2 regions of the Streptomyces sp. NPDC005774 genome follow, and region 1 is predicted to be linked to the other one. Evidence: riboswitches for the same ligand, from Rfam matches in the RefSeq annotation. Region 1 holds a riboswitch; the other holds the start of a gene.

Region 1 (4,070 bases):
GCCGTCCGACAGCGACGACGGCGACCGCGAAAATGCCGGCGAGCAGGGCCAGCGGTACGCGCCGGTTCACATCCGCCACCGAGTACTGGAGGTCCTTCGGTGCGGAGGGCTCGTAGGCGACCACGACCCCCTGACCCTCGCTCAGCTGACGTGACTGGTCCGGCTGCACGATCTCGGTGAAGGTGCGGCCCGCATCGTCGCCGGTGTCGACCCGGATGGTCGCTTTCTTGCACGTGCCGTCCGCCTGCTGCTGAGCGGAGGACCCCTCGGCCGTCGAGATGTCGCCGGTCGGGACGCCTCCGGATGCGTTGACGGACGAACAGCTCACCTCGGCCACCTTGGTGACCGTGGCCTGCTGAGTCTGCCGGTCGAAACCGACACCGGTCCGCTCGTGGCCGGGTGTGCCACCCGGCCACAGCACTGCGAGGCCGATCAGCACCGCCGCACCGAACGGGATGAGGACCGCCGCGATGACCTTGCGCAGGTGCTTCGAGACGGGAGCGGCCGGGCCGTGGCTGTGACTGTGCCCATGCCCGCCGGCGGGGCCCTGGCCATGCTCGTGCCCACCGTCGCCCGGAGACGGACCGCCGTGCCCGCCAACCGAGTTCGGTCCGCCGCCGGAGTTCGGGCCGCGGCCGCCGGCGCCGGGGTCCGGGCTGTGGTCATGACCCGGACCGTGAGCCTGGCCGCGGGCTCGACCCTGCCCTTGCCCTCCTTGCCCTCCTTGCCCCTGCCCCTGCCTGTGGCCCGGGCCCGGGCGGCTCGCGCCGGGCCCGGGGGCCCGACCGGAAGGTTCGAAACCCGGGCCCACGGGCCCCGGGCCGGCGGGCCCGTCGGGGCTTCTGGGGCCAGGGTTTCCAGGGCCGGGCAGGTGGTTCTGTGCCGCCGGTACCTCGCCGGGGCGGTGTCCATGCCCGAACCAGTCTTCGGAGCCGGGGCTGTCTCCCTGAACGTCCCCATGGCCCAGGCCGGTGCCGGCTGCGGGTCCTCTGCCACGGCCGCCGCCGATTCGGCCGCCGGAGCCACGGGATGGTTCGGGCGGTGGGTACGGGGGAGGTTGCGTCGAGGTCACCGCCTGATCATCGCAAGAACAACGAGGGCCCTCTGTTCACCGCGCCAGGATTCCCGCTAGCGTGGAGGTACCTTTTTTGTACACGCGGGAGCTCGGAGCACCGGGCTGAGAGGGCGCTGACCTCCGTCCCAGCGACGTTCCACATGAAACATCACATGTCCGAGTGATGTTTCACACGGAACGTCGGCAGACGGAAACTGCTGCGTCGACCGCTGAACCTGTTACCGGGTAATGCCGGCGTAGGGAGTAGGTCTCATGACCAACAAGGACGCACGCACGCCTGCCTCCACCCAGAAACCGACGGAAGCGTCGGTGGGGGAGGAGGCCGGGAAGTCCATCGGCTGGCACAAGGCGTACGTCGAGGGCACACGCCCCGGCCTGCGGGTGCCGGTCCGTCAGGTACACCTCACCAACGGGCAGTCGGTCACGCTGTACGACACATCGGGCCCGTACACCGACCCCCTGGTCGACACCGATGTGCGCAGAGGGCTGGCGCCGGTGCGGGAGAACTGGATCACCGCGCGCGGTGACACCGAGGAGTACGCGGGCCGTCCGGTCCGCCCCGAGGACGACGGGATCAGGCACACCTCGCCGCGCGGTGGACTGCGCAATCTCGACGCGGTGTTCCCGGGCCGGCCCCGTCAGCCGCGCCGGGGCCGCGCGGGTGGGGTGAGCGGGGCGGTCACGCAGCTGGCGTACGCGCGCCGCGGTGAGATCACGCCCGAGATGGAGTACGTGGCCATCCGGGAGAACGTATCGCCGGAGGTCGTGCGTGAGGAGATCGCGGCAGGCCGCGCGGTGCTGCCCGCCAACGTCAACCACCCGGAGACCGAGCCGATGATCATCGGCAAGCGGTTCCTGGTGAAGGTCAACGCCAACATCGGTAACTCCGCGGTGACCTCCTCCATCGAGGAGGAGGTGGAGAAGATGACCTGGGCGACCCACTGGGGCGCCGACACGGTCATGGACCTGTCCACCGGTCGCAACATCCACACCACCCGGGAGTGGGTGCTGCGCAACTCCCCCGTCCCCATCGGCACCGTGCCGCTCTACCAGGCGCTGGAGAAGGTCGACGGCAGGGCCGAGGAGCTGACCTGGGAGATCTACAAGGACACCGTCGTCGAGCAGGCCGAACAGGGCGTGGACTACATGACGGTCCATGCGGGGGTACGGCTGGCGTACGTGCCGCTCACCGCCCACCGCAAGACGGGCATCGTCTCGCGCGGCGGCTCGATCATGGCGGCGTGGTGCCTGGCGCACCACAAGGAGTCGTTCCTGTACGAGAACTTCGAGGAACTCTGCGAGATCCTCGCGGCGTACGACGTCACGTACTCGCTCGGCGACGGTCTCCGGCCGGGCTCGATCGCCGACGCCAATGACGAGGCGCAGTTCGCGGAACTGCGCACGCTCGGGGAACTCAACCGGATCGCCAGGCGTTTGAATGTGCAGACCATGATCGAGGGCCCGGGGCATGTCCCGATGCACAAGATCAAGGAGAACATCGACCTTCAGCAGGAGATCTGCGATGAAGCCCCGTTCTATACGCTCGGCCCGCTGACGACGGACGTCGCGCCCGCGTACGACCACATCACTTCCGGTATCGGCGCGGCGATGATCGCATGGTGGGGCACGGCCATGCTCTGCTATGTCACGCCCAAGGAGCACCTGGGCCTGCCGGATCGCGACGACGTCAAGACCGGTGTCATCACCTACAAGATCGCCGCCCATGCCGCCGACGTCGCCAAGGGGCATCCGGGGGCGCAGGAGTGGGATGACGCCCTGTCCGACGCGCGCTTCGAGTTCCGGTGGGAAGACCAGTTCAACCTGGCTCTCGACCCGGACATGGCAAGGGAGTTCCACGACGAGACGCTTCCGGCGGAGCCCGCGAAGACGGCGCACTTCTGCTCGATGTGCGGGCCGAAGTTCTGTTCCATGAGGATCAGCCGGAGCATCACGGAGCGGTTCGGCGAGACTTCGGAGGAGGGTGCGTCGGCCGAGGAGATCGCCGAGGGGATGCTGCGGAAGTCGAAGGAGTTCGCCGAGGCGGGCAACCGTGTGTACCTGCCGTTGACGGACTGAACGAACAAGCGGACCGAATGGACAAAGGGGCGGGCCGTTCGGGCCCGCCCTCTCGCTCCTCGGGAGGACGGGTCGGCAGACTGGATGTCATGACAGCGAGATCAATGAGCAAGGGGTCCAACCTTCCCGTCGACGCCCAGGCGGTGCGCGTCGAGCTCGCTTGGGCCGCTGGGGCCGGTGTGCCCGACATCGACGGGTCGGCTCTGCTGCTCACGAAGACCGGGCGGGCGCGGGACGACGGCGACTTCGTCTTCTACAACCAGCCGCGGCACACCTCCGGCGCCGTGACGCACCTGGGGAAGCGGAGCGCCGCCGGCGCCGCGACCGACACGGTCGAGGTGGACCTGCGCCTGCTGGAACCGGCCGTCGAGAGAGTCGTGCTGTGCGCGTCGTCCGACGGCGGGACGTTCGGCCAGGTGCCGGGACTGATGCTCAGGCTGCTCGAGGCCGGTACGGGAGCCGAGATCGCGCGGTTCGACATGGTGGCCGGGACGGAGACCGCGTTCATCGGCGGTGAGCTGTACCGGCGGCAGGGAAAGTGGAAGTTCCGTGCGGTGGGGCAGGGATACGCCGCGGGGCTCGCGGGGCTGGCCACCGACTTCGGTATCACCGTGGACGATGCTCCCCGGACGGCAGCGGACTCCACGACGGCTGCCGGCTCCACCACGGCACCTGGCGCGACGAGGACTCCTGCCGCGGCCACAGTGTCACCAGTCCCGCCCGCGGTACCCACCACCCCGCCCCAGCCCCCGGTCGCGCCGGCCACCTCCGCCCCGGTGCCCCCTGCCCCCGTTCCTCCGTCCGTCCCGTCGGCCGTCCCCCCGACCGCTCCACGGCTCACCAAGGGTGAGGAGCGGCTGCCGGTGGACATGCGCAAGCGGCTGTCCCTGCGCAAGGAGCAGGTGGCGGTCAGCCTGCG
Region 2 (4,070 bases), on a different contig from region 1:
CCGACGCGGGCCGGGTTCCGGTTCAGGGGCGTGGTGGGACGTGGTCCGGGCCATGGCACGGCAGCCGCCGATGGCGGCGCACCCCCATGAGAAGCCCCCGCCTCCCGGCCGACCGGAGACGGGCGGTGCATGGGCGGGAGAGCAACCTGGTGACGACGGTCCCCTCAGAACGCGGGCCGCTCAGAACGCGGGCCGCTCCGGATCCAGCGCGGCGAGACCCTCCGCAGGAGACGACGCCTCGGCGAAGTACCGCCGCGGAATCCGTCCCGCCCGCCTGGCCAGCCGCCCCGCCTCGACCGCACCGCGCATGGCGGCGGCCATCAGCACCGGCTCCTGCGCCCGCGTCACCGCCGAGGCGAGCATCACTCCCGCGCATCCCAGTTCCATCGCCAGCGCCGCGTCCGACGCCGTACCGGCGCCCGCGTCCAGAATCACCGGCACGCGCGCGTGCTGCGTGATCAGCGCGAAGTTGTGCGGGTTGCGGATGCCGAGTCCCGATCCGATCGGTGACCCGAGCGGCATGATCGCCGCACAGCCGGCGTCCTCCAGTTTCCGCGCCAGCACCGGGTCGTCATTGGTGTACGGCAGCACCGTGAACCCGTCGTCGACCAGTGTCTCCGCCGCCTCCAGCAACTCGATCGGGTCCGGCAGCAGGGTGCGCTCGTCGGCGATGACCTCCAGCTTGACCAGATCGGTGCCGAGCGCCTCCCGTGCGAGACGCGCGGTGAGCACCGCCTCGCCGGCGGTGTAGCAGCCCGCCGTGTTCGGCAGCACCCGGATGCCCAGCTTGTCCAGCACCGACAGGACCGAGCCGTGCACCGAGGGGTCCACCCGCCGCATCGCGACGGTCGTCAGCTCCGTACCGGACGCCACCAGCGCCCGCTCCAGCACCTCGAGGCCGGCCGCCCCACCGGTCCCCATGATCAGCCGGGACGTGAAGGACGTACCGCCGAGAACGAACGGATCGTCGGCCATGGTCAGCCTCCTTGGACGGCGGTCAGGACTTCCACCCGGTCCCCCTCGGACAGGGACGTGAGCGGCCACCGCGCGCGCGGGACGACGGTTTCGTTGAGGGCGGCGGCCACCCCGGAGGGAGCCGAGGTCAGGGTGGCGACCAGCGCGTCGAGCGCCGTACCGGAAGCCACCTCGCGCGGCTCCCCGTTGACGGAGACGGAGACGGTGGGGCCGGTCGCGACATTCGCCGGATCGTTCATGCGGACTGCTCCGTGAGTGCGGCGGCGGTGAACCGCCGGGGTGTGAAGGGACGGGCCTCGGCCGGGAGTTCACCGGTGGTCAGGACCTCGGCCAGGACGTCGCCCGTGACCGGCGTGAGCAGCACGCCGTTGCGGTGGTGCCCGGTCGCGAGGACCAGCCCCGCCAGCGCGGACGGGCCGAGCAGCGGCGCGTTGTCGGGGGAGCCGGGGCGCAGCCCGGCCCGGGTCTCGGTGAGCGGAAGTTCGGTGATCCCGGGGACGAGTTCGTGGGCGTCGCGCAGCAGTTCGTACACCCCGCCCGCGGTGACGGTCGTGTCCCAGCCCTGTTCCTCGCTGGTCGCCCCGATCACCAGTTCCCCGTTCTCGCGCGGCACCAGGTACACATGGCTGCCGCGCACCACCGCGCGTACCGTCCGGCTCAGGAACGGGCCGAACCGGTCCGGCATCGTGAGCCGGACCACCTGCCCCTTCACAGGACGTACCGGAGGCAGCACATCCGCCGGGATCCCCGCGAGCCGCCCGCTGAGGCTGCCCCCGGCGAGCACCACCTGCCCGGCGCTCAGCGCGGTGCCTTCGGCGGTGACCACACCCGTGGCCCGCTCCCCGGCGACGGTGAGCCGTTCGGCCCACGCGCGGTGCAACACCACTCCCGCCCGCTCGCAGGCGGTCACCAGCGCGGCCGCCAGGCGCCGGGGGTCGATCTGGTGGTCGCCGTCCACCCGCAGCCCGCCGCGCACACCCGGTGCGAGCATCGGCTCCAGGCGTCGGCACTCCCGCCCGGACAGCCACTGCGCGTCGAGCCCCGACCGCTGCTGCAGGACGTGCAGTTCGCGCAGATGGGCACGGTCGTCGGCGTCCAGCGCGACCGCGAGGGTGCCGCAGCGGCGGTAGCCGAGGTCGTGGCCGGTGGCCTCGGTGAGCTCGGCCGCGAAGCCGGGGTAGCGGCGCGCGGAGGCGAGGTTCAGACCGAGCAGGGTCTGCTCGCCGTAGTGCAGTTCCGTGACGGCGGCCAGCATCCCGGCGGCCACCCGGGCGGCGCCGGCGCCCGGCTCGGGGTCCAGCACGGTCGTGGCCAGCCCGCGCTGCGCGGCCCGCCAGGCCGTGACCAGGCCGATGATCCCGCCCCCGACGACGAGGACGTCCGGAGAACGCCCCGGATCGCGCGGGGAGCCCGAGGTGTGTGTGGGCGACATGGGCGTCCAGCCCCTCCCTTCGCCGGCATGACCCGGATCAGGTTCATACGGTCGGAGGCTGCCAGCCTCCCTCTCAGCCCGGTGCGTCCGGGCTCCCGCGAGTGCTTTACGGTGGCCAGCCTAGCCCCGGAACAATGCCGGAACAACGAACGTACAGGGAGCCCTCAGATGGCTGGTTCGCTCGACGGCCTGGTTCTCTCCCCGGTCGCCGACCAGGCACCGGGGCAGGTCGGCACCCGCACCCGGTTCGTCTACCACGAGCGGAACGGCCGGATCTGGGCCGAGTACGCGGGCGGTGACGTCGTGCGCGGACACCTGGTGGGAACCCGGGAGGGGGACCGGCTGGACTTCCGGTACGTGCAGCTCAAGCACGACGGCACCACCGCCTCGGGCCACTGCGAGTCGACGGTCGTGGAACTGCCCGACGGGCGGGTGCGGCTGGAGGAGACCTGGAAGTGGGAGTCGCAGCCGGGCAGCGGCACCAGCGTGGTGGAGCAGCTCACGGCCCCCTAACACCTGTCCGGCCATGGGACAGGTGTCTATGGTGATCAGGTGAGCGAGCAGACGCAGGAACGGGGACCGTCCGGGCCGCGGCGCGTGGTGGTGACGGGGGCCGGAATGGCCGGCGTACAGACCGCCGTCGCCCTCCGGGAGCAGGGTTTCACCGGCACCGTGACACTGATCGGCGCCGAACCCCACCAGCCGTACGACCGGCCACCCCTGTCCAAGGCGGTGCTGCTGGGCACGGCGGAGAACTCCGCCTTCGACGTCGACTTCGAGACGCTCGGCATCGAACTGCGGCTCGGCTGCGAGGTGTTCGGGCTGCGCCCCGCCGACCACGAGCTGGACACGGAGGCCGGGCCGGTCCCCTACGACGTCCTGGTCGTCGCGACCGGCGCCGAGCCGGTCCGGCTGCCGGGCGCGGAAGGGGTTCCGGGCGTCCATCTGCTGCGCACCCTGGACGACGTCGAACGGCTGCGACCGGTGCTCGCGCGCCGGCAGGACGTCGTGGTCGTCGGTGCCGGCTGGATCGGCGCGGAGTTCGCCACGGCCGCGCGCGAGGCGGGCTGCACGGTCACCGTCGTGGAGGCCGCCGACCGGCCCCTGGCCGAGGCACTGCCCGCCGAGGCGGCCGCCCCCATGACCGCCTGGTACGACGACGCGGGAGTGGTGCTGCGGACACACGCGCGCGTGGAGCGCGTCGAGCCCGGCGCGGTGGTGCTCGACGACGGCTCGCGACTGCCCGCGGGCGCCGTCGTCGTCGGTATCGGTGCGCGCCCCGCCACCGCCTGGCTGGCCGGCTCGGGGATCGAACTCGGCGAGCACGGCGAGGTGGTCACCGACGCCCGTCTGACGACCTCCGTGCCGGACGTGTACGCGGTGGGCGACTGCGCGTCCTTCCCCTCGAAGCGGTACGGCGAACGCCTGCTGGTGCACCACTGGGACAATGCCCTCCAGGGCCCGCGCACGGTCGCGGCGAACATCATCGGGGCGGCCACCGGTGCATCCCCGGCGGTGTACGACCCGGTGCCGTACTTCTGGTCCGAGCAGTTCGGACGCTTCGTCCAGTACGCCGGGCACCACGCGGACGCCGACCGGACGGTGTGGCGGGGGGAGGCCGACGGCCCGGCGTGGACGGTCTGCTGGCTCCGTGCGTCCCGGC

What was found. A riboswitch is a leader RNA that binds a small molecule or an ion and turns the genes downstream of it on or off. The one in region 1 is predicted to bind thiamine pyrophosphate.
Region 2: it holds a riboswitch for thiamine pyrophosphate, as region 1 does, so the genes downstream of both, thiO (glycine oxidase ThiO) here and thiC (phosphomethylpyrimidine synthase ThiC) in region 1, are expected to answer to the same signal.

Annotation. Positions count from the first base shown of each region.
Region 1 is NZ_JBIAIV010000002.1:306,635-310,704, forward strand. Features, by position in the region: gene ACFYQA_RS03620 (YibE/F family protein) at 1-811, opposite strand, end outside; TPP riboswitch at 1,147-1,335, shown strand; gene thiC (phosphomethylpyrimidine synthase ThiC) at 1,328-3,151, shown strand; gene ACFYQA_RS03630 (VWA domain-containing protein) at 3,241-4,070, shown strand, end outside.
Region 2 is NZ_JBIAIV010000014.1:104,081-108,150, reverse strand. Features, by position in the region: gene ACFYQA_RS15730 (thiazole synthase) at 181-975, opposite strand; gene thiS (sulfur carrier protein ThiS) at 978-1,214, opposite strand; gene thiO (glycine oxidase ThiO) at 1,211-2,407, opposite strand; TPP riboswitch at 2,405-2,516, opposite strand; gene ACFYQA_RS15715 (hypothetical protein) at 2,576-2,920, shown strand; gene ACFYQA_RS15710 (NAD(P)/FAD-dependent oxidoreductase) at 2,960-4,070, shown strand, end outside.